Regions from separate parts of the Pseudomonas tolaasii NCPPB 2192 genome, predicted to be linked through region 1. Evidence: riboswitches for the same ligand, from Rfam matches in the RefSeq annotation. Region 1 holds a riboswitch; the other holds the start of a gene.

Evidence for each region. Region 1 has a riboswitch for manganese ahead of mntP (manganese efflux pump MntP). Riboswitches for the same ligand answer to the same signal wherever they lie in the genome.
Region 2: another riboswitch for manganese. It lies ahead of ATI14_RS11905 (TMEM165/GDT1 family protein); the one in region 1 lies ahead of mntP (manganese efflux pump MntP).

What each region holds. Positions count from the first base shown of each region.
Region 1 is NZ_PHHD01000001.1:4,436,148-4,445,783, reverse strand. Features, by position in the region: gene ATI14_RS20645 (acetyl-CoA acetyltransferase) at 1-1,152, opposite strand, end outside; gene ATI14_RS20640 (LuxR C-terminal-related transcriptional regulator) at 1,283-1,855, shown strand; gene ATI14_RS20635 (LysR substrate-binding domain-containing protein) at 1,842-2,765, opposite strand; gene ATI14_RS20630 (MFS transporter) at 2,902-4,197, shown strand; gene ATI14_RS20625 (CaiB/BaiF CoA transferase family protein) at 4,213-5,436, shown strand; gene scpB (methylmalonyl-CoA decarboxylase) at 5,433-6,215, shown strand; yybP-ykoY riboswitch at 6,245-6,413, shown strand; gene mntP (manganese efflux pump MntP) at 6,426-6,989, shown strand; gene ATI14_RS20610 (LysR family transcriptional regulator) at 7,239-8,114, opposite strand; gene ATI14_RS20605 (NAD(P)H-quinone oxidoreductase) at 8,273-9,271, shown strand; partial or broken gene ATI14_RS20600 (oxidoreductase) at 9,477-9,636, opposite strand, start outside.
Region 2 is NZ_PHHD01000001.1:2,559,493-2,569,128, forward strand. Features, by position in the region: gene ATI14_RS11870 (1-acyl-sn-glycerol-3-phosphate acyltransferase) at 1-220, opposite strand, end outside; gene ATI14_RS11875 (CPXCG motif-containing cysteine-rich protein) at 352-534, shown strand; gene ATI14_RS11880 (putative signal transducing protein) at 546-806, shown strand; gene ATI14_RS11885 (SOS response-associated peptidase) at 843-1,463, shown strand; gene ATI14_RS31995 (methyl-accepting chemotaxis protein) at 1,561-2,403, opposite strand; partial or broken gene ATI14_RS32000 (methyl-accepting chemotaxis protein) at 2,419-3,699, opposite strand; gene ATI14_RS11895 (M48 family metallopeptidase) at 3,925-4,743, shown strand; gene ATI14_RS11905 (TMEM165/GDT1 family protein) at 4,882-5,466, opposite strand; yybP-ykoY riboswitch at 5,555-5,676, opposite strand; gene ATI14_RS11910 (class I SAM-dependent methyltransferase) at 5,727-6,725, opposite strand; gene ATI14_RS11915 (2-hydroxyacid dehydrogenase) at 6,757-7,722, opposite strand; gene ATI14_RS11920 (LysE family translocator) at 7,807-8,439, shown strand; gene ATI14_RS11925 (fatty acid--CoA ligase) at 8,728-9,636, shown strand, end outside.

The DNA of each region.
Region 1 (9,636 bases):
CGCATAGTTGGCCACCGCCATCCCGCCCATATTGAACACCAGGCCGAACTCAGGATTGGGTACCGCCAGGCCAATCGGCTCGCCGGTCAATTGGCGGAACGCCAGCGCATGCATCGACACGCCCGTCGCGCCCACCGGATGCCCCTTGGCCTTGAGCCCGCCGGAGAGGTTCACCGGCAACCGCCCGCCGTGGCGCACCACGCCGCTGTCGAGTACGCGGTGGCCCTCGCCTTTCGGCGCCAGCCCCATGGCTTCGTAGATCAGCAGCTCAGCGATGGTGAAGCAGTCGTGTACCTCGGCGAAGCTCAAGTCATTCAAGGTGATATTTGCCGCGCGCAATGCCGTGTGGATTGCACGTTGCGGGCCTTCGAAGGCGAGGATGTCGCGCCCGGCAATCGGCAGCAGGTCATTGACCTGGGTCATGGCGCAAATCTGCACATCGCGACGGAAGGCCCGCGCGCGTTTGGGCGACGCGAGGATAATGGCGGCCGCGCCGTCGCTGATCAGCGAGCAGTCCGTCAGGCGCAACGACTCGGCCACAAACGGGTTGCTCTTGGAGACGTTGTTGCAGTGCTCGAAATCCATCACCCGGTGCATCTGCGCCAGCGGGTTGGCCATGGCGTTGGAGTGGTTTTTGGTGGCGATGGCCGCCATCGAGCCCAGCGGGCAGTGGTAGCGCTCGGCATATTGGCGCGCGGCGCGACCGAACAATTGCGGAAAACTCATCCCCGCTTCCGCCGGGTCGTTCTGATAACCGGCGCCGGCCAGGGCCTGGGTGACGTCGGCAGTCGAGGTGTGGGTCATCTTTTCCGCACCCACCACCAGCACCAGCTCGGCGCTGCCGGACAAAATCGCGTTGACCCCGGCCTGAATCGCCGCCGCGCCCGAGGCACAAGCGTTTTCGCAGCGCGTAGCCGGCGTGAAACGCAGCCCGGGGTCGGCCTGCAGCAGCAACGAGGCAGCAAACCCGTCGGGCACCAGCCCCGAATTGAAGTGCCCGAGAAACAACGCGTCAATCTCGGACGCCTCAATGGCCGCGTCCGCCAGGGCTTCGCGGGTGACTTGCACAATCAAGTCTTCGAGGGTGGTGCCTTCCAGGCGACCAAACTTCGAATGACCGGCAGCAACAATGGAGACGCAATCAGCAGGCATAGGTAATTTCTTCTGTTCTTGGTGCGGACATTCCTTACAATGACCCACCCTTGGCCGCTCGCCAATTCGTGTAACTACTTACACGACTAAGTAGCCGCCCTGAGCGAAACACAATGAGGCAGGACGCCCAATGAATGCATTTACACAGCCTTTCCAGGACATCCAGCGCCTGGCGTTCCAGCACTCCCCGGCGCCGCAGCTGGTCACGCGCCACCGCGTGATCGTCGACTGCAACGAGGCGTTTGTGCAGTTGTTCGGCTACGCGCGAGACGCCCTGCTCAACCAGCTGACCCTGCTGATCTACCCGTCCCAGGCCGACTACCATGCCATCGGCAAACGCAGCCACGACTGGTTGCTCCACAGCCCGAACGGCTTCTACTCCGACGAACGCTTCATGCAACATAAAAGCGGCGAAGTGTTCTGGGCCAAATCCCATGGCTACACCCTCACCCCGAAAAATCCGTTCGAGCTGATGGTCTGGCACTTCGAACGCCTGGACCGCACGCACCAGGGCACCGGCGACCTCACGCCACGGGAGCGGGAAATCGCCATGCACATCGTCAACGGCCTCAAATCAAAGGAAATCGCCCTGCGCCTGGGTATTTCTCACCGCACGGTGGAAGTGCACCGCGCGCGGCTGATGAGGAAGCTGCAGGCCAAGACCGTGGTGGAGTTGGTGTCGAAGATCATCATGGTGGCGTAACGGCGGCCCAGCCCGGCTGCCGTTCAAACCCCTCGAACAGCTCGAGAATGGTTTCCTTGACCTTCTGCACGGCGTTGCTTTGCACCGCCGTGTCCGGCCAGCACATCGACAGCTCGCGGCTGAACAGACGGTGGTCAATGCGCGCCAGTTTCAGCCGGTTCTCTTCCAGTTCCGCATGGGCCGCCGCCCACGGGAGCACGGTGACGCCCAGGCGCGCCAGCACCGCCGAAAACAGCAAGTCAGTGGAGTTGGCCTCAAACTCCACCGCAAATGGCAACCCGGCCTCCTGCATCGCCGCTTCAACGCGGCTGCGGATCGTATTTGGCGCACAAGGCAGCACCAGTGGCATCTGCGCCAGGTGTTTGATACTCACGCCGGCCGCCGGCAACTCAAACGCCGGCCACGCCACCAGATACAGGGTTTCGGTGAACAGTCGCCGCGACAGCACGCCACGCGTGGGCACGCCATCGACCTGCACCGCCAGCGCCACGCGCCCGGTGGTGATCAAGCCGCCCAGGTCGGCACTGGGGGCGTCGATCAACTCCAGCTTGATCCCCGGATAACGGCTGCGAATGGTGCGCGCCAGCGGCATGGCGAGCATGCGCGCAGTGCTCGACGGCATGCCTACCGAGACCTTGCCCTGGGGGTATTGCGCGTCCTGGCGCAGCAGTTCGTGGGTGACGTCGGCCTGGCGCAGCAGGTCCACGGCATGCCGGTACAACGTGTGCCCCGCTGCCGTCGGCACAACGCCTTGGGCGCTGCGTTCGAGCAGTTGCATGCCCAAGTCCTGTTCGAGGTTGCGCATCTGTTGGCTGATCGCCGGCTGAGCAATGTGCAACGCCTCGCTGGCGCGAGTGATATTGGCGCATTCGACCACTTTGACGAAGTAGCGCAGTTGGCGCAGGTCCATGTGAGCCCTCCTTGAAAGCTTGAACTCTATATAAAAATCCGATACCTCCAAAGGAATTTCATATTTGTTGCTTATGCCTCCCTTACTTAGATTGACCTCACAACAAAAGGCCCGTTCAGGGTCACGGGAGGTCGTCATGTTCAAAGCGTTAAGCGCATCGGCAACGCAGGAAAAAGCCGCAAAAACCCCTTTATCCCGCGAACAGATCCGTGGTTTCTGGGCCGTCTACCTGGGCTGGGTGCTCGACGGCGTGGATTCAGTGATATTCGCCCTGGTGCTCATCCCGGCGCTGACCGAATTGCTGCCCCACTCCGGCCTTGAGCCCACCGCTGCAAACATCGCCGCCTATGGCTCGATCATGTTCGGGCTGTTTCTGGTGGGCTGGGGCCTGTCCTTCATCTGGGGGCCGCTGGCCGACCGCTTCGGGCGGGTCAAGGTGCTGGCGGCGAGCATTCTGGTGTACTCGCTGTTTACCGGGGCGGCGGCGTTTTCCGAGAACATCTGGCAACTGGCGATTTTCCGCTTGATCGCCGGGATCGGCGTCGGCGGTGAATGGGCATTGGCTGGCACTTACGTGGCCGAGAGCTGGCCCGAAGACCGGCGCAAGATGGGCGCCGGCTACCTGCAAACCGGTTACTACCTGGGTTTTTTCATCGCCGCGCTCCTCAACTACACCGTGGGTGCCACTTACGGCTGGCGCGTGATGTTCCTGTGCGGGCTGTTTCCTGCGGTGGTAGCCGTTTATACCGCGCTGAAGGTCAAGGAGCCGCAACGCCAACTGGCCAAAACCGGCCCGCGCGCGCCCTGGTGGGAAATCTTCGCGCCGGCCTTTCGCCGTCGCACATTGACCAGCTCGGCGCTGGTGGGCGTGGCGATTATCGGTTTGTGGGCCGGCTCGGTGTATGAAGCCACTGCCGTGGTCACCCTGGCGACCCGCGCAGGTATCGACCACGTAGGCGCAGTGCACCTGGCGTCCATCGGCGCGGCGGTGTTGTCCCTCAGCACCATCCTCGGTTGCCTGGTGGCTCCGTGGCTGGCGGAACGAGTGGGCCGGCGCAAGGCGCTGGGTCTCTATTTCAGCGGCATGGCGGCGGCCATCGTGTTTGCCTTCGGCTGGGTGTTCTACCTGGATGAAGGGCTGAACCTGTTCATGGTGTCGCTGGTGTTCCTGGGCTTCTTCGGCGGCAACTTTGCGATTTTTTCCCTGTGGCTGCCCGAGCAATACCCCACGCGAATCCGCGCAACAGCTTTTGCCTTCAATGCCTCGGTGGGGCGCTTTATCGGCGCCGGGGTCAACTTTCTGCTGGCGGCGGCCATTCACGGGTACGGCTCCATCGGCGCACCGATTGCCTGGACCGCCGCCGCCTTTGTGCTCGGCGTGTTGATCCTGCCGTTCGCGGTGGAAACTCGCCACCAGACCCTGCCTCAATAATCGTTGGAGACGCCCATGCAAGCGCTGCAAGGAATCAAGATCATCGACCTCAGCCGCGCGCTGTCAGGCCCGTTCTGCACCATGGTGCTGGCTGACCTGGGCGCGGACGTGATCAAGGTCGAACCCGGCCCGGATGGCGACATGAGCCGCACCTGGGGCCCGTTCGACCGGGGTGTGAGCACTTATTACCTGTCGTGCAACCGCAACAAGCGCGGGCTGTGCCTGGACTTTCGCAACCCCAGGGGACTGGACACCCTCCAGCAGTTGATCGAAGGCGCCGACGTGGTCATCGAGAACTTCAAACCCGGCACGCTGGAGAGCATGGGCCTGGGTTACGCGGTGCTCAGTGCACGCAACCCACGGCTGATTCTGGGCAGCATCAACGCCTTTGGCAGCGACGGCCCGATGAGCAGTTGGCCAGGCTTTGACCAGATAGCCCAAGGCTATTCCGGGCTGATGAGCCTCACCGGTTTCAGCGACGGCGACCCCACGCGCACCGGCACCGCCATTGGCGACTTGACCTCGGGCATGTGGCTGGTCACGGCAGTGCTCGCGGCCCTGCTGGAGCGCGAGCGCACGGGTTGCGGCCAGCACGTGAGCACCTCGTTGCTGGCCAGCCTGATGGGCCTGCTCAGCGTGCACGGCCAGCGCTACCTGAGCCTGGGCGATGTGCCCAAGCGCACCGGCAATGCCCACGCGGTGATCGCCCCTTACGGCGTGTTCCAGACCCTGGACGGCCCGCTGAACCTGGCGCCGATCACATCTGCCATGTGGACCCGGCTCTGCACGCTGCTGGACCTGCCCGACCTGCCACAGGACCCGCGCTTTGCGAGCAATGAGGCACGGGTGGAGCGCCGCGAGGAATTGAAAGCCATTCTGGAAACCCGCCTGAAAACCCGCAACAAGCGCGACTGGACCGAGCGTTTCATCGCCGCCGGGCTGCCTGCCGGCCCGATCAATACGCTGGACGAAGTGTTCGCCGACCCACAGGTGCTGCACAGCCATTTGACCCATACACTGGCGCATCCGACCCTGGGGGCCTTGCGCCAGGTGGTCACCCCGATCTTCAGCGAAGCACCACCGGGTGACGCGCCGCGGCCACCGCCGCTGCTCGGCGAGCACAGCGTTGAGGTGCTGCACCAGGCCGGGTTTGCTCCGGCAAGCATTCAGGCATTGCTCCAGGCACAGGCAGTTTTTCAGGCCCCCGAACACCCAAGCCACACAGGAACCGCATCATGACGGCCAATGTTTCATTCGAACTTATCGACCTGCGCATCGCGCGCCTGACGTTCAGCAACCCCAGCCAGCGCAACGCGCTCAGCGCGCAGGTACTCGGCAGCCTGGATGAAAGCCTGGTCGCCCTTGCCGCGCAGCGCGTCGGCGTGGTGATTCTGGGTGCCGAAGCGGGCCAGTCAGTGTGGAGCGCCGGCCACGATATCGGTGAAGTCGCCCGCGACCGCGACCCCGTGGCCTACGGCAAGCCGCTGGAGCAAGTGCTGCGGCGTATCCGCGCGTATCCGGGCGTGGTGATCGCCGCGATTTCAGGCTCCGCCTGGGGTGGCGCTGTGGACCTGGCCATGAGCTGCGACATGGTGGTGGCCGACCCCAGCGCGAGTTTTGCCATGACCCCGGCCAACATCGGCCTGCCCTACACCACCAGCGGGCTGTTGAGGTTTTTCAACAACCTGCCGATTCATGTGCTCAAGGAGATGTTCTTCTGCGCGCACAAACTCGACGCCGAGCGCGCCGAGCGTTTCGGGGTGATCAACCGCTTGGTGCCCACCGACGAACTGGAAACCACTGCGCTGGACATCGCACGGGGCATCGCGGCCAAGGCGCCCCTGGCGATTCAGGCGGTCAAGGAACAACTGCGCATCCTTGAAGACTTGCAGCCCATGCCAGTGCAAGCCATGGAGCAGATCGCCGAATTACGCCGCCAGGCGTGCGCCAGCGCAGACTTTGGCGAGGGCCTGGCGGCGTTTGCCGAGCGTCGGCCACCTGCCTTTGAAGGGCGTTGACAGTTTTTTCATATCTGCCCGTTTATGCTCCGGCCCTTCGTTGGGGAGTAACCGGCTTCTGACCCGTTCAGAAGCGTTCGTATCAACATATTCGGCAACCTGCCGTGGTACGAACACCGTTGTGGTTGGTGAGACCAGCGACACAGCCATGCCTGAAGTCGGGCGCGTGGTTGTGTCGTTGACTCATACAGCCCGACTGGAAGCCTTGCCGTGAACCCCATTTCCCTGATTTTTCTCGCACTCGCCATGTCCACGGACGCCTTCGCGGCGGCTATCGGCAAAGGCTCCAGCCTGCACAAACCGCGCCTTGTCGAAGCCCTGCGCGCCGGCCTTATTTTTGGCGTGATTGAAGCCATTACCCCCATGATCGGCTGGGCCATCGGGCATGCCGCCACGCGCTGGGTGGAAAACTGGGACCACTGGATCGCCTTCACGCTGCTGGTCGGCCTGGGCCTGCACATGATTTACAACGGGCTCAAAGACGATGATGAAGAAGTGGAAAAACCGGCCCAGCATTCGTTCCTGATCCTGGCCGTGACGGCCTTCGCCACCAGCATCGATGCGCTGGCAGTCGGCGTGGGCCTGGCCTTTGTCGACGTGAACATTCTGCTGGCTTCGGCCGCGATTGGCCTGGCGACCATGACCATGGTGACGATCGGCATGATGCTCGGCCGTGTACTCGGCACCGTAGTCGGCAAGCGCGCCGAGATGGTCGGCGGCGTGGTGCTGATGCTGGTCGGTGCGACAATCTTGTATGAGCACTTGTCGGCCTGAGTAAGGTGAGAGGCATCAATCGGGTGTGCCTGATGCACCCAGTTGATGCCATCGCAGGCAAGCCAGCTCCCACAGAAAAACAAAGCCTAACTCGGTCAAAACTGTGGGAGCGGGCTTGCCCGCGATGAGGGTGCGTCAGCCACTGCATTCAGCTCTGATACACCGCTATCGCGGGCAAGCCCGCTCCCACACTTGAGGGCTTTTGCTCCACACCACTCAGGCATGCGACCAGGCGCCGTGCTGTTGAGCTCAATCGCCCGTACCGGCAAACGCCGCGACGATTTCATCGATCACCACCCGCACCCGGGCGGTGTGGCGCAAGTCGGCATGGGTCACCAGCCACACGTCATAGGGCAACGGCCGAGTGCGTTCCGGCCAGAGGCGCACCAACCCATCGCGCTCGCCGCTGAGCACTGGAATTTCGCCAATGCCCAGGCCCGCGGCAATCGAGCGGCGCACCAACAGGCTGGAACTCAGCGCGGCCACAACGCGCCCATGGCCCAGGGGCTCGCAGGCCAGTGTCAGGTCCTTTTGGTGTTGCAGGTGCGGTTGGTAGACCACCAGATCATGGCCTTCGAACGGGCTTCCCGGCTGCGGCATGCCGTGGCGCTCCAGGTAACCCCTGGACGCAAACAGGCCCACCGGCCAGCGGGCGATACGCCGGGCAATGAGGTCGGGGTTGTCGGGGCGGGAATTGCGTACGGCAATATCGGCTTCGCGCCTGGCCAGGCTGATCAATTGCGTGGAGGCATCCAGTTGTACGCGCACGTCGGGGTGTTTGTCGTGCAGGCTGGCGATGGCCGGAATCAGGAAGTCGATGGCCATTGAGTCGGTGGTGCTGACGCGCACCGTGCCGGTCAGACGGTCATCCAGGCCCTGAATCCGGCGCTGCAGGTCCAGCGCCGAGTGCTCCATTTTCTCCACCGACAACAGGGCAGCTTCGCCGACTGCCGTGAGTACATAGCCTTCGGAGGTGCGCAAAAACAGGGTCGCGCTCAGGGATTTCTCCAGGGCGTTGATCCGACGCCCTACGGTGGCCTGGTCCACTCCCAGCACGCGGGCCGCGCCGCGCAGAGTCGATTCACGGCACACCGCCAAAAATACCCGCGCATCATCCCAATTCATCTCGCCCCCTTGATGCATTTTTGCATCGCCTTGCCGTGCATTCGCAGCATTATTGCATCACCGGTCTCGAGTATGCTCGGCGTCAGAGAAAAATTCAGAACCGTCGACGGCTTGCCACGGTCCCACCCCATACGCTCATCGCTACAGGAATGCTCAAAATGGCTCTTGCCCAGGAAATGACCCTGATTGAAATCACCACCCCCGGCGGCCCCGAGGTGTTGAAGCCGCGCCAGGAACCGGTACCTGCCCCGGCGGCCGGCGAGATTCTGATTCAGGTGCACGCCGCCGGGGTCAACCGCCCCGACGCCTTGCAACGCGCCGGCAAATACCCGATGAAGCCCGGCATGAGCCCGATTCCGGGCCTGGAAATCGCAGGTGAAGTGGTGGCGCTGGGCGACGGCGTGACCGAATACGACTTGGGCGACAAGGTATGTGCGCTGACCAACGGCGGCGGCTACGCCCAGTACTGCGTGGTGCCCGCCAGCCAGGCGCTGCCGCTTCCCGAAGGCATGGAATGGATTCAGGCCGCCGCGATTCCGGAAACCTTTTTCACGGTGTGGGCCAACCTGTTTGGCATTGGCGGCGCGCACAAGGGCCAACGCGTACTGATCCACGGCGGCACCAGCGGCATCGGCACGACTGCGCTGATGCTGTGCCGCGAGTTCGGCATTGAAGCCTTTGCCACCGCCGGCAGCGAGGAAAAATGCGCCGCCATCCGCGCTCTCGGCGCCGAAGCGATCAACTACCGCGAGCAGGATTTTGCCGACGTTATCGCCGAGAAAACCGGCGGCCAGGGTGTGGATGTGGTTCTGGACATCATGGGCGGCTCGTACCTCAACAACAATCTCAAGGCCCTGGCCATGGACGGACGCATCGTGATGCTGGGCTTCCTCGGCGGCGCCAAAGCCAATGATGTGGACCTGCTGACCATCCTCGGCAAACGCGCGATCGTTACCGGTTCACTGCTGCGCGCGCGCACCAAAGCCGAAAAAGCCGCCATCGCCGACCAACTGCGCGAACACGTATGGCCAGTGCTGTCGGCGGGCCGTTGCCTGCCGATGATCGACCAGGTGTTTGACTACACCCAGGCCGACCAGGCCCATGCCCGGATGGAAGGTGGCGATCATATTGGCAAGATTGTGTTGAAGGTGAACTGATCAAGCAGCTTTCTGTGACAAGCAGACTTCTTGTGGCGAGCGGGCTTGCCCCGCGTTGGGCTGCGTAGCAGCCCCAGCAAAGCCACCGCGTTTCTCCATGTGGAATGCGGCAGCAGGTTTTGGGGCTGCTTCGCAGCCCAACGCGGGGCAAGCCCGCTCGCCACGACAGGCCCTCTCGCCACAAGAAGCGCGTTCGCCGCGGGGGTTAATCGGCGTAAACGGGATAGTCGATATACCCCGCCTCGCCGCCCCCGTACATGCCTTCAGCCCGCAGCGGGTTCAACGGCCAGCCGTTGATCAGCCGTTGCGGCAGGTCAGGGTTGGCAATGAAAGGCCGCCCGAACCCGATCAAATCCGCCAACCCG
Region 2 (9,636 bases), 1.9 Mb from region 1:
CGACTTTGTCCTGCAGCGTGGCGACGGTGGTGACGCCGGCGAACTCGCGGCGCAGCTTGCGGGCGATCATCGGCTTGAGCAGCCAGCCCAGGGCGCCGGCAAAGCGCGGGAAGCGGAAGTGGGTCAGGATGTCCAGAAAGGCCTTGTCACTGAACAGGCGTGCCAGCACTGCCGGGACTTCGCTGTCGTTGTAAGGTCGGATGGTATCGAATTCGCCCATCATGCTCTCTTGTTAGAAACGGCTAGGGTAAGTAAAGGAAATATCAGGGTGCGGCCGCAATATTGGCTCTGCCGTGAATAGCCCTGTAAATAGACCGGCGATTATACGCACAAGTCACCTGGGAGACCGCGATGCTGGAAACCGACTCGTACGATTGTCCTTATTGTGGTGAGCCCGCCGAGGCGGTATTGGATCTTTCCGGCGGCGATCAGTCATACATAGAAGACTGCCCGGTGTGTTGCCGGCCGATTATTTTCGATCTGCAGGTGCATGGCGATGAATGGATGCTGAACGTGCGCAGCGAGAACGAGTGACAGGTACGCCCATGCTGCGAATCTACGAACCGGAAAACCTGATGGAAGGCGAGCTGCTGCAGCAAATGCTCGCCAGCGAGGGCATCGAAGCGCACCTGGTGGGCCGGCATTTGCTGGGCGGCACCGGCGAGTTGCCGATTTTCGGCTTGCTGGGCCTCGAGGTGGATAACGACCGCGCCGCCTACGCCCGCGAGCTGATTACCGCCTATATCGGCGCGCAGCCCGTGCCCGGCGACGAACCCGACAGCTTCCCCGACGTGCTGGTCTGTTAGGCTGTCGGTCGGTTTACCTGAGAGTCGTGTTGCCCCATGTGTGGACGTTATGCCCTGTTTCGCTGGAACCCCGCCTTTGCTGCCTTGCCGGGCTTTCCGGCCGACCAGCAGGCCCAGTGGAACATCTCCCCCAATGATTCGGTGCTGATCCAGCGCGTCGTCGACGGTCAGCGCACGCTGGCCCGCGCCCGTTGGGGCCTGACGCCGCCCTGGCTGACAGACCTTTCCCGTACCCCGGCCCACGCCCGCGCTGAAACCCTTGCCGAGCAACCCATGTTTCGCGAAGCGTTCCGCCAGCGCCGCTGCCTGCTACCGGCCAACGGGTTTTACGAATGGCGCGGCACCCAGCGCAAACGCCCTTACTGGCTGACACCAGAGGAGGGCTCCACGTTGTTTTTTGCGGCGATCTGGGAGGCCTATCCGGTGCAGGAGCAGGTGTGGTTGAGCACGGCGGTGGTGACTCAAGCCGCGCAGAATCAGCGGCGGCCGTTGATTCTGGATGCGGCGGGGCAGGCGGCCTGGTTGAACCCGGAAACACCGTTGCATGTGTTGCAGGGCTTGTTGGCCAGCGAACCCACCGCGTTGCGCGAGCGGGTGCTGGCCAATATGGTCAATGATCCCAAGCTCAATGGGCCGGAGTGCCTGACCCCGGCTTAGCGCTGAGTCCATTGGCCTCATCGCAGGCAAGCCAGCTCCCACCTTTGATGTGTGAATGCATTCAAAGGTGGGAGCTGGCTTGCCTGCGATGGCGGCCTCAAACCTTGAATTGATTGATCAACCGCCGCTGCTGCTCCGCCAGTTTGGTCAGGTCCGCACTGGCCGCGCTGGACTCATCCGCGCCGCCCGCCACTTCGTTGGCCACCTGGCCGATATTGATGACGTTGCGGTTGATGTCCTCGGCCACCGCGCTCTGCTCCTCGGCGGCGCTGGCAATCTGGGTGTTCATGTCGTTGATCACCGACACCGCCTGAGTGATGGTTTCCAGCGCCTGCGCCGCCTTGGCCGCGTGCTGCACGCTTTCATCGGTGCGGTTCTGGCTGTCTTCCATCACCCGCACCACGTCCCGCGTGCCTTGTTGCAGTTGCTGGATCATCGTCTGGATTTCTTCGGTAGCCTTCTGGGTTTTTTGCGCCAGGTTGCGCACTTCATCGGCCACCACGGCAAAACCACGGCCTTGCTCGCCCGCCCGCGCGGCTTCGATGGCGGCGTTGAGGGCCAGCAGGTTGGTCTGCTCGGCAATCCCGCGGATGGCCGTGAGGATCGCGTTGATGTTCTCGCTGTCCTTGGCCAGGGTCTGCACCACGCCCACAGCCTTGCCGATTTCCTCGGCGAGGGCGCCGATGGAGGTGGAGGTGTCGCGCACAATACGCATGCCTTGGCTCGCCGCCTGGTCGGCATGGCTGGCGGCTTGGGCGGCCTGGGTGGCGTTGCGCGCAACGTCTTGCGCGGTGGCGGTCATCTCGTGCACGGCGGTGGCCACCTGATCGATTTCCACCATCTGCTTATGCACGCCCTGGTTGGTACGAATCGCGATGTCGGCCGTGTGCTCCGACGAGTCGCTGACCTTCTGCACCGAGCTCACCACTTGGGTAATCATGCCCTGCAGCTTGATCAGAAAGGTGTTGAAGCCGCTGGCAATCGCGCCCAATTCATCGGCGCGGTCACTGGTGAGGCGGCGCGTGAGATCGCCTTCGCCCTGGGCGATGTCATTGAGCATGGCCACCATCTGCTTGAGCGGGCGGGCGATGCCGTGACCCACCAGCCAGATCACCAGCAAACCGAGGCCGGCGATCAACAGGCCAGCCACGGTCATGCCAAAGGTGTCGGTTTTGCGCTGGGCCTGCAGGTCGGCCTGAAGTTTCTGCGAGTCGGCCATCACCGCGCTCAGCGGCAGTTGCAGCATCAGGGTCCAGCGCGCTTCGGCCTGGCCGATGCTGAAGGGCAGGAACAGCTCGATATGCCCGTGCTCCTTGTCGATGTCGTAGCGCACTTCGCCGGCTTTGAGCTGGTTCAGGTTGGCCAGCTCATTGCTGTCGAGCAGGTCGCTGGCTTTTTCACCCAGTTTGCTGGCGTCTTTGGTGTAGGCCACCAGACGGCCGTTGCTGGAGATCAGGGCCAGTTCACCGGCGCCGTTGTAGAGGTTCTGGTCGGCGTGGGTGAGCATTTCCTGAATGAAGTTCACCGACAGGTCGGCGCCGACAATTCCCTGGAAGGTGCCGTTGATCATGATCGGCTCGATGAACGAGGCCAGCATGACCATGGCGTTGCCGACCTTGTAGGGCGCCGGGTCGATGGCGCAGGGTTTGCTGGTTTCCTTGGAGCACAGGTAGTACTCGCTGGCGCGTACGCCGGTGGAGAGGATTGTCTGGTCGTTGACGTCGGCGAGCTTGTCCAGGCCCAGGCTGCCATCGGCGTTGCGGTACCACCAAGGCAGGAAGCGGCCGTCGGTGCCCATGCCGACAATCGGGCTGTTTACGTAGGCGGCGTCATTGTGGTCGATGGCGTTGGGTTCCCAGCCGATATAAGCGCCGAGGATTTTCGGGTTGCGCACCACGGTTTCGTGCAGCAGGTTGATCAGTTGCTCGCGGCCGATCTGCAAGGCCGGCTCGCCCTTGGCGTCTTTCATGCCGAGCAGGGCGTTGGCGGTGGCCAGGCCTTTGGCGGTGACCAGAGGCGCTTCGAGTTCGCGCTGGATCAGCGTGGCCTGGGTTTGCGCCAGAGTGGTCAGGCGCTGCTCGATGATTTGCTCGAACTGCGCCTGGGTGCGGTCCTGCACCATCTCCTGGGTGCGCGCGCCGGCAAACAAGGCGTAGAGCACCAGCACCGCGACCACACTCAGCACGATGGCCCCGGTGAGTGCCGCGACAGAAAACTGAATCGACTTGAATTTCATGAAAGCTCCGAACGCAGGGCGAGAGTGGCTGCTTTTTTATATCGGCCACGGCGTGCGCAGGCTTAAGCTTTGTCCTACAAAATAATGGGCGGTGTCGCGGATGGGCAGTTGGTCGCCGCTCCGGGTGTGGGATGTATCTGAAATTCGATGGCTACACGTCCTTTGTGTCTGGCGCTGATACAAACGACCGCCTACGATACGCGCCATGTTTTCAGGGAGAGCGTCATGAAGAAGTCATTGACCATCAGTGCATTGGTTGCAGCGATGCTGCTGGCGGGTTGCCAGTCGGTAAATACCACCAGCGGCGGCGCCGTTGGGGTTGAGCGCAAGCAGTACATGTTCAGCATGCTGTCGAGCCAGGAAGTCGACCAAATGTACGCCCAGTCCTATCAACAGACATTGGGTGAGGCCAGTGGCAAAGGCCTGGTGGACAAAACCAGTGCCAACGCCAAACGCGTTCAGGCAATTGCCAACCGCCTGATCGCCCAGGCACCGACGTTCCGCCCGGATGCGGCGCAGTGGAGGTGGGAGGTGAACCTGATCAAAAGCGACGAGATGAACGCCAACTGCGGGCCAGGCGGCAAAATCTTTGTGTACAGCGCGCTGATCGACAACCTCAAGCTCACCGATGACGAATTGGCCGCCGTCATGGGCCATGAAATTGCCCACGCCTTGCGCGAGCACGGGCGCGAGGCCATGTCCAAAGCGTACGGCATCCAGATGGCGAAACAGGGCGCCGGTGCCTTGTTCGGCTTGGGCCAGGACAGCATGGCGCTCGCCGACACGGTGGCAAACTACGGCATGACCTTGCCCAACAGCCGTGCCAACGAAAACGAAGCCGACCTGATCGGCCTGGAGCTGTCGGCCCGTGCCGGTTACAACCCGAACGCGGCCATCACGTTGTGGAACAAGATGGCCAAGGCTTCGGAAGGCGCACCGCCGGAGTTCATGAGCACGCACCCGGCGTCCGACAGCCGGATCGCCTCGTTGCAGGCGGCGATTCCAAAGGTGATGCCGCTCTACCAGCAGGCCAAAAAATCCTGACCTTATGAAGATCCAAGGTGGGAACTGGCGTGTGTGGGAGCTGGCTTGCCTGCGATAGCATCAACCGGGTCTGCCTGAAATACCGAGGTGTCTGCATCGCAGGCAAGCCAGCTCCCACATTGGGTTGGGTTTAGAGGTTTAAATCCAGCCGCTGCTCTGCATGGCCTTGTAAACCGCCACCACCGCCAGCACGAAAAACGCCGTCGCCGCCAGCCGGCGAATCAGGGTCAATGGCAGTTTCTCGGCGGCAAAATTTCCCGCCAGAACCACCGGCACGTTGGCAATCAGCATGCCCAGCGTGGTCCCGATAATCACCAGCCACAGCTCCGGGTATTGCGCCGCGAGCATCACCGTGGCGATCTGGGTCTTGTCACCGATTTCCGCGAGGAAGAACGCGATCAGCGTGGTCAAAAACGGCCCGAACTTGCGCGTGGTGCTGGCTTCGTCATCATCGAGTTTGTCGGGCACCAGGGTCCACAAGGCCGTGGCGCAGAAGCTCGCCGCGAGAATCCAGTGCAACACCGCATCCGAGAAGAAGCTTCCGAACCAGGCCCCCACGGCACCGGCCGCCGCATGGTTGGCCAGGGTCGCGGCGACGATGCCGGCGATGATCGGCCAGGGTTTGCGAAAGCGGGCGGCAAGGATGAGCGCGAGCAGTTGCGTCTTGTCGCCGATTTCGGCCAAGGCAACGATTGCGGTAGGTACGAGTAATGAATCCAGCATCAGGTAGGTTTCCAGGGGCGGGTCGACACGGCTATGACACGTACAGCCTTCCCGCCCCGGGTAAGGTGTGCGTGTCATAGGTCTTGTCAAACCCCGGTCCGTCTGTGCGGACTCCTGGGTCGCATACGCCATGGTCTGCTGACCAAGTATGTTGACGTATGCCGGACGAGCGTGGCGCTCGTGGGAGACTACTCCCCTAGGACGGAGCGGATTCTGCCTAGGCAAAACCCATTCGGCAAGCCTTCTTTTTCAAAAAGCCATCAGCCGCGTTTGGCACGATAAATGCGAAAACCACTGCCCTCGGCCTTGATCGCACACACGCCGAGGTGCTCTTCGATCAGCGGCTGGTACTTCAGGAAACTGTTAGCCACCAAGCGAAGTTCGCCGCCTTTTGCCAGATGTTTCGCCGCTTTTCGCAGCAGGTTCTCGGTGGCGAAATAATCGGTGTGCACCCCGACATGGAACGGCGGGTTGCTGAGAATTGCGTTCAAACCCATCGGTGCAGCGTCGATGCCATCACCGGTCAGCACCTCGGCTTCCAGACCATTGGCAGTCAGCGTCAGGCGGCTGCTGGCGGCGGCAAAGGCGTCCACGTCGAGCAACGTCACGCTGTTGTGCGGGTAGCGGCGTTTGACCGCCGCCCCCAACACGCCCGCGCCGCAACCGAAGTCCAGCAAGTGGCCGCCCGGCAGTTTGTCGAGATGCTCCAGCAGCAATTCGGTGCCGCGGTCCAGGCGCCCATGGCTGAACACCCCGGGCAAACTCACCACTTTGAGTGGGCCTTCGGCCAGCGGCACCTCAAATACCTGCGCCAGGCTTTCCAAATCGACCGCTTGCGGAGCGTTGGCCACGGTGACTTGCCAGAGCTGGCAATGCCGCGCGCTGTCGAGCTTGCGCGGTTTGCCGAAGGGCAGCAGTTGTTTTGAAGCGCTTTCGATACCGCCCTTTTTCTCCCCCACCAGAAACAGCTCGGCACCGGGCAGGCGCGCAGCCACGGCGTTGAGCAGGTAATCAGTGAGGTCCTTGGATTTGGGCAGGAAAACCACCGCCGCGTCGAACCCGCGCTCGGGCAGGTTCACGCCAAACTGGCTGCGCTGCGGGAAGCGCGCATCCAGCGCCGCCTGGTCGCCGGCATGCCAGCACCAGCCGTGGGCATTCGGCAGGCGGCCGAGCAAATCGTCGGCGGGCAGGCCGACCAGCAACAGGTTGCCCTGAAAAAGTTCGGCCTGACGAAGCAGTACTTCACTGCGCGGATCCATGGTCTGCTCCTTGAAAAAGGGGCGCAGTTTATCAACTGACGACGTGCAGCGGGGCGCCGCTGAAAAAGCCCCGGGCGTTTTCCGCCAGTTGGCCGACGATGCGCTGGCGCGCTTCGCGGCTGCCCCAGGCATTGTGAGGCGTGACGATCAGGCGCGGAATGTCGCCGGCCAGCAGCGGGTTGCCGTTGACCGGCGGCTCTACGCTCAGCACGTCGGTGGCGGCGCCGCCCAAATGGCCGCTGCGCAACGCATCCGCCAACGCCTGTTCGTTGATCAAGCCACCGCGCGCGGTGTTGATCACAAACGCGCCGGGCTTGAGCAGTGCCAATTCGCGGGCGCCGATAAAGTCACGGGTGTGTTCATTGAGCGGGCAGTGCAGGGTCAGCGCGTCGACCTGGGCGAGCAGTTCATCCAGCGGCACACGGTCGGCGCGCGCAGGGCGACCGGGAATTGCCCCGAGCAGCACGCGCATGCCGAAAGCTTCGGCCAGGCGCGCCACCGCGCCGCCCAATTCGCCATGGCCGAGCAGGCCGAGGGTTTTGCCTTCCAGCTCGACAATCGGGTGGTCCAGCAGGCAGAACTGCCTGGCTTGCTGCCATTTGCCCGCGCTTACGTCGCGCTGATAGTCGTTCAAGCGCGTCGCCAGGTTGAGCAGCAGCATGATCGTGTGCTGCGCCACTGACGGTGTGCCGTAACCCTGGCAGTTGCTCACGGTAATGCCGTGGGCGCGAGCGGCGGCGAGGTCGACGTTATTGGTGCCGGTGGCCGACACCAGAATCAGCTTGAGGTCCGGGCACGCCGCGAGGGTTTCGGTATTGAGGGCAATTTTATTGCTGATCACCACTTGGGCGCCCTGCACGCGTTCGAGCACATTCTGCGGGGTGGTGTCGGAAAACAGCTCAAGCTCGCTGAAGCTGTCTCGCAGCTCGCTGAGGTCGAGGTCCCCGAGGTCCAGGGACGGGTGGTCAAGGAAGACGGCGCGGCGATTGTTCGACATCAACTGTACCTTTTGCGACTGGGTTTGTAGGCGTAATCTCCCGAGCCTATCAGATGAAATAATCAGTTACTTAATGGAGTGAGCATGTACGCCGCCGAGTTTTTGACCGTAGCCTTGATTCACTTGTTGGCGGTGGCCAGCCCCGGCCCGGATTTCGCCGTGGTAGTGCGTGAAAGCGTGACCCATGGCCGTCGCGCCGGAACCTGGACGGCGCTCGGCGTCGGTTCGGCGATTTTCCTGCATGTGGGGTATTCGCTGCTGGGAATTGGTTTGATCGTGTCCCAGTCCATCGTGCTGTTCAACTCGCTGAAGTGGGCCGCCGCGGCTTACTTGCTGTACATCGGCTTCAAAGCCCTGCGCGCCCAACCGGCCAAGCCTGCCAGCGAAGAAGAGCTGCACCGTGAGGTCGGCGAGCGCACGGCGCGCGGGGCGTTCACTTCGGGCTTTGTGACCAATGGTCTGAACCCCAAGGCCACGCTATTTTTCCTGTCGTTGTTTACGGTGGTGATCAACCCGCACACGCCGCTGGCGATTCAGGCCGGTTACGGCGTGTACCTGGCGGTGGCGACGGCGCTGTGGTTTTGCCTGGTGGCGATGCTGTTCAGCCAGCAGCGCGTGCGCGCCGGGTTTGCGCGGATGGGGCATTGGTTTGACCGGACCATGGGCGCGGTGTTGATTGCGATTGGGGTGAAGCTGGCCTTCACCAGCATGAAGTAAACACAGTTCAAAATGTGGGAGCGGGCTGTCTGTGGCGAGGGAGCTTGCTCCCGCTCGAGCGCGTAGCGGTCGCCAGCTTTTTGGGGGCGCTTCGCACCCCAGCGCAAGCAAGCTCCCTCGCCACAGCAAGCCAGCTCCCACATGGATCCCGGCAGGCGCTCGGTGATGGCGCAAAGCTAGCATTCACGGGGCGCAACAAATCATTCCTTCGGCTGATTTGGCTGACACATAAGGTCTCTAAAGTGCAGGTCTTCAAGCCAAGACCGTGCAGTCAGATAAGGGATTCGTATGTTGCAGACCCGTGTTATCCCGCCCGCCGAAGGCGCGTACCAATACCCGCTGTTGATCAAACGCCTGTTGATGTCCGGGACGCGTTACGAGAAAACCCGGGAAATCGTCTACCGCGACAAGCTGCGTTACACCTACCCGACCCTGATCGAGCGCGTCGCGCGCCTGGCCAATGTGCTCACCGAAGCCGGGGTCAAGGCGGGTGACACCGTGGCGGTGATGGATTGGGACAGCCACCGCTACCTGGAGTGTATGTTCGCCATTCCAATGATCGGCGCGGTGATCCACACCATCAATGTGCGCCTGTCGCCGGAACAGATTCTCTACACCATGAACCACGCCGAGGACCGCTTTGTGCTGGTCAACAGCGAGTTCGTGGGCCTTTACCAGGCGATTGCCGGCCATCTCACCACCGTCGACAAGACCCTGCTGCTGACCGATGGCGAGGCCAAAACCGCCGAGCTGCCCGGTTTGGTCGGCGAGTACGAAACCTTACTGGCAGCCGCCAGCCCGAAATACGACTTCCAGGATTTCGACGAAAATTCCGTCGCCACCACCTTCTACACCACCGGCACCACCGGCAACCCCAAAGGCGTGTACTTCACCCATCGCCAACTGGTGCTGCACACCATGGGCGTGGCGACCATCATGGGCAGTGTCGACAGCGTGCGCCTGTTAGGCACCAACGACGTGTACATGCCGATCACGCCGATGTTCCACGTGCATGCCTGGGGCTTGCCGTACGTGGCGACCATGCTCGGTCTGAAGCAGGTCTACCCCGGCCGCTACGATCCGGAATTTCTGGTGGAGCTGTGGCGCAAGGAAAAGGTCACGTTCTCCCATTGCGTGCCGACCATCCTGCAAATGGTGCTCAACGCCAAGGCTGCGCAAGGCGTGGATTTTGGCGGC